2 regions of the Ferruginibacter albus genome follow, and region 2 is predicted to be linked to the other one. Evidence: riboswitches for the same ligand, from Rfam matches in the RefSeq annotation. Region 2 holds a riboswitch; the other holds the start of a gene.

Region 1 (2,209 bases), 1.1 Mb from region 2:
TCATTTATCCAAAGGTTGCAATAAATAATGCAAGCGAAGTGGAAGATGTTTCAACTTTTATTTAAGTAGATACTTAAGATTATATATAAAACTAAATCCCCTCCGAAAGGAGGGGATTTTGCTAATTGCTATATATGTCGATTATGAGAGAGAAAAAATTGTATAAAACTATTTGGACAAAAACTAAGCCGTTTCTTCTGCCACATTTCACTTACACATTGATGCTAAAAAATTCTACACATTGGGGAAAAATAACAACATCGTAATATTACTAAGCAACTTTTTATAATAGTTACATCATTTTGTTTAAAAGCCAGTACAGATAAGTAATTGCAAAGAATAAAGGACAGTGTAATTTATCTTTCTAGCTGTTCGGCACAATATTTATTTAATAGAAACTATAGGTTTTTCAATAAGGGATTTTTCGAACGGAACTGAATTTCTATTTAGTTCCCTTCTTTTTTATAGCCTTGACAAAGTGGGCTTATTTTTAAAATGATGATAACTGTTATTACTCTGCTTTATTAATTTTTCTACGTCAGCCGCACTCAGCACGCCTTCTGTGATAAACGTTTTATCGTAATAAGAATTATAGGATATGAAAAAGTTTTTTATCTCATTGATCTTTTCTTCTTCTATCTGATCAATAGAATTAATGTGTGCATATACTTTAGACAAAACAGGTATTCCGATAAGTCTGTCATTTCTAATAGATATTTTGTTTTCATCCATCTCGGATGCCTGTATACCACCGATTATTCTGCATTCTACCACACAACCCGTAAAAAGAGCATGTTCAGAAAATACCAATACATCCAGGGGATCACCATCTTCTCCAACGGTATAAGGAACAAAGCCAAAGTCATAAGGAAACACAAGACCTTGAGGAAGAATCTTGTTTAATTTGAACATGCCGGCAGAGGGTTCGAACTTGTACTTGAAATGTCCCTCCTTAGGGGTCTCGATTATGATGTCATAATTTTTCATAACTCAATGGTTTAGTAAGTTTTTTAAATAGTAAGTGATTAGAATTTAATGCAACAAAACTCAAGCCATTTTAAATAAAAACAGGGCTTCCTTAAAGAAGAAGCCCCTTGATTCTTTTGCTTTCCTTCGCCGGTATTATCCGTGTCAGGTTCTATGGGTATTTCTCAGCTCTTTAAATTGTGAAGCACCCCTCAAATGAATCTGGGATATATAGATAAATAACCATGCCAGATATATTTTAACCGGGCAAAGATTTGTGAGAGAATATAGCAACGATTTTGTTTTTATCGGGGATATTCTGCTACAACACATTCATATAATTGTGTAAATGATTGTATTATAAAATCAGGCACAATTATTTTTACCTGTTATTCATTCATCACTATTTAAATGCTATTTATTATGAGTAATAGAAAAATTGCAGCAAGCTTTTTATCGGGAATTGCAATAGGCGCAATTGCCGGTTTATTATGTGCTCCTGATGAAGGAACAAAGGTCAGGAAGAAAATACTTCAGAAAAGTGAAGACATCACCAAAGCTTTGAAATGGAGTGTAACAACCATTCGTGAAGCATTGATGAGAGAGTACAAAGAGGCTGAAGAAGCAATTGCAGGTGCAACTGATTTCACCAGGAGCGAAACATCGATCCAGTCTTGATTTGTGATCAAATGCAGTTGAAAAAATTATACAATTTTTTCAAACAATTATGTAACAGGTCTATTGCAATCATGCACTTATCTTTGACCCGGTGTTTTTCGTAGGGCAATTACTTTGAGAGGTAATCAAGCAAGGCTCCGTTTACGGAGCCTTTTTATTTCATACATTTTAGCAGCGTGATCTTATACAATTACAATCCACGGAAATAAAATCCTCAAGCAGGGGAAAATAATCGGCGTAAAGAAAGATAAATACGGTTTATTCTTACAGGCATATTTGTTGCAAAAACAATAAGAAAAAATTATTGTATGAAACAAAGTCTTGTCATCGCTTCTTTCATCTTATTAATTACATCGATCGGATGCGGACAAAAAAAACAAAAGGAAGATGCATCACCGACTTCTGTAAAAGCAGATACGGTAGCAACTAAAACACAGGAAGTCAATCTTCCTGAGCCATATGCTACTCCATCTGCAAAAAAAATCAGTAAGGTTATCGGTTGGCCGGCAAATAAAACACCCACGGCGCCGGCGGGTTTTGTAGTTAATCTTTTTGCAGATAGTTT
Region 2 (2,209 bases):
CGCCGGTACTTTCAATTTTAATGCAGAAAATATTTCATGATTTTCTTCTGTAGTATCTTTTGCATCTATAATTAATAAAGCAATATCGGCATCTTCCAAAGCGCTTTTAACAGCCTGCATCATTTTTTCGTGCAGTTTATACTTTGGCTCAATTATACCGGGTGTATCAGAAAAGATAATTTGATATTCCTTTTCTGTTACAATGGCTTTTATACGATGGCGGGTTGTTTGCACTTTGTGCGATACAATTGCCAGTTTCTCTCCTACCAATGCATTCAGCAATGTGCTTTTGCCGGCGTTAGGTTTACCAAATATGTTTACAAAGCCGCTTTTCATCAGGTGCAAAGATGCCATAAAAAAACAGGTAATAAAAATTACCTGTTTAATAAATTACGTATATAGATATTAAATACTATTGTCTTACCAGCGTAATTACAGTTGCACCTGAAATAGGACCAATAGTTTGTGTGCCATTTATTTTAAGTCCTGTGCAGCTAAAATCAGACACTGTTCCTGAAAGTTCTGCATTGCTGGTTGTAAGCGTTGTTCCGTTAAGCGACCAGGTTCCACTTTGATCACTTGATGGCGAGCATTGTGTGCCTGCATCAGTTACGGTAGCAGTTCCATCACTTTTCAACTCATACACATCATCCTGGTTACATGCAGGAATTTGAGACATCGCATCCGCACCATCAAATGTAACAGCAGTTATTTTATATTTTCCTACTATAGAAGTTGAAGACAAAGTACAGGAGGTTGTTCCACCATTATCTTTACTGCATGCAGCAAGGGCAACACACGCAATAAAACCGGCAATAATTTTTTTCATACAGTGATCAATTTTTGATGAATAACGAAAGTAGCAAAAACAGCAGAAGCTATAAAATGAATCTTTTATTAATTATTCTTGGCTGATAACTTACATCTCCCTAACTTTGCCGCTCAATTAAACCGCGAAGTAGAGCAGCGGTAGCTCGTCGGGCTCATAACCCGAAGGTCGGAGGTTCGATCCCTCCCTTCGCAACTAAATCAATCGTTCTTTTAAACCGACTGAATTTCCGGGGTGCTTTTTAAATAAGGCTGAGATTATACCCGTTAAACCTGCTCAGGATAATGCCTGCGAAGGGAGTGCTACTCTTACATCGGATCGTCTTCCGGATGTTCAGCTATAATTTTTTATTGTAATGAAAAAACTGCTATTATGTGCATTGGCATGTGCGTCAGTCATGTCATCATTTGCACAACAGGGAAAAAAATTCAATGACACCACCGCTTTACTGCCTGTTGAAGTATCCGCAGTAAAAGCAAGCGACAAGGCGCCTTTTGCTAAAACCAATCTTTCTAAAAAAGAATTAGCAAAAAATAACCTGGGGCAAGATCTTCCTTTCTTATTAAATCAAACACCTTCGGTTGTTGTAAATTCTGATGCCGGCAATGGTGTTGGTTACACCGGGATCCATATACGAGGCACAGACGCCACACGCATAAATGTTACATTAAATGGTATCCCTTACAATGATGCAGAAAGCCAGGGTACTTATTTTGTAGATATTCCGGACATTGCATCTTCTGCTGCCAATATTCAAATACAACGCGGTGTAGGTACCAGCAGTAATGGTGCCGGTGCTTTTGGCGGAACCATTAATATTACCACTAATGATTTTATTGATTCTGCTTATGCGACAGCAGAAAACAGTTATGGATCTTTTAACACGTGGAAGAATACAATTAAAGTTGGTTCAGGATTGATCAACGATCATTTTACGATAGACGCAAGATTAAGCAAAATAAGCAGCGATGGCTATATTGATCGTGCCAGCAGCGATTTTAAATCTTTGTATTTATCTGCAGCTTATGTTACTAAAAGCTCTTCGTTACGTTTTAACCTTATTACGGGAAAAGAAAAAACATACCAGGCATGGAATGGCGTGCCGGATTATTTAATTGATTCACTTCGCACCTATAATGAATTGGGAACCGAAAAACCCGGAGCTCCTTACAGCAATCAAACAGATAATTACCAACAAGATCATTACCAGCTTTTCTTTAATCATACGTTTAATTCAAAGATAAATTTCAGCACTGCTGCCTTTATGACCTATGGCAGAGGATATTATGAAGAATATAAGGCTGGACAGGATTATGCAAAGTATGGCTTGCCTGATGTTGTTGTTGGCGATTCTATCATCACTACTACAGACTTAGTAAG

What was found. A riboswitch is a leader RNA that binds a small molecule or an ion and turns the genes downstream of it on or off. The one in region 2 is predicted to bind thiamine pyrophosphate.
Region 1: it holds a riboswitch for thiamine pyrophosphate, as region 2 does, so the genes downstream of both, K9M53_RS10845 (inorganic diphosphatase) here and K9M53_RS06280 (TonB-dependent receptor) in region 2, are expected to answer to the same signal.

What each region holds. Positions count from the first base shown of each region.
Region 1 is NZ_CP083388.1:2,484,996-2,487,204, reverse strand. Features, by position in the region: gene K9M53_RS10850 (hypothetical protein) at 1-65, shown strand, start outside; gene K9M53_RS10845 (inorganic diphosphatase) at 463-987, opposite strand; TPP riboswitch at 1,090-1,189, opposite strand; gene K9M53_RS10840 (YtxH domain-containing protein) at 1,390-1,644, shown strand; gene K9M53_RS10835 (PQQ-dependent sugar dehydrogenase) at 1,953-2,209, shown strand, end outside.
Region 2 is NZ_CP083388.1:1,432,734-1,434,942, reverse strand. Features, by position in the region: gene era (GTPase Era) at 1-354, opposite strand, end outside; gene K9M53_RS06290 (lipocalin-like domain-containing protein) at 413-829, opposite strand; tRNA gene K9M53_RS06285 (tRNA-Met) at 953-1,024, shown strand; TPP riboswitch at 1,050-1,145, shown strand; gene K9M53_RS06280 (TonB-dependent receptor) at 1,185-2,209, shown strand, end outside.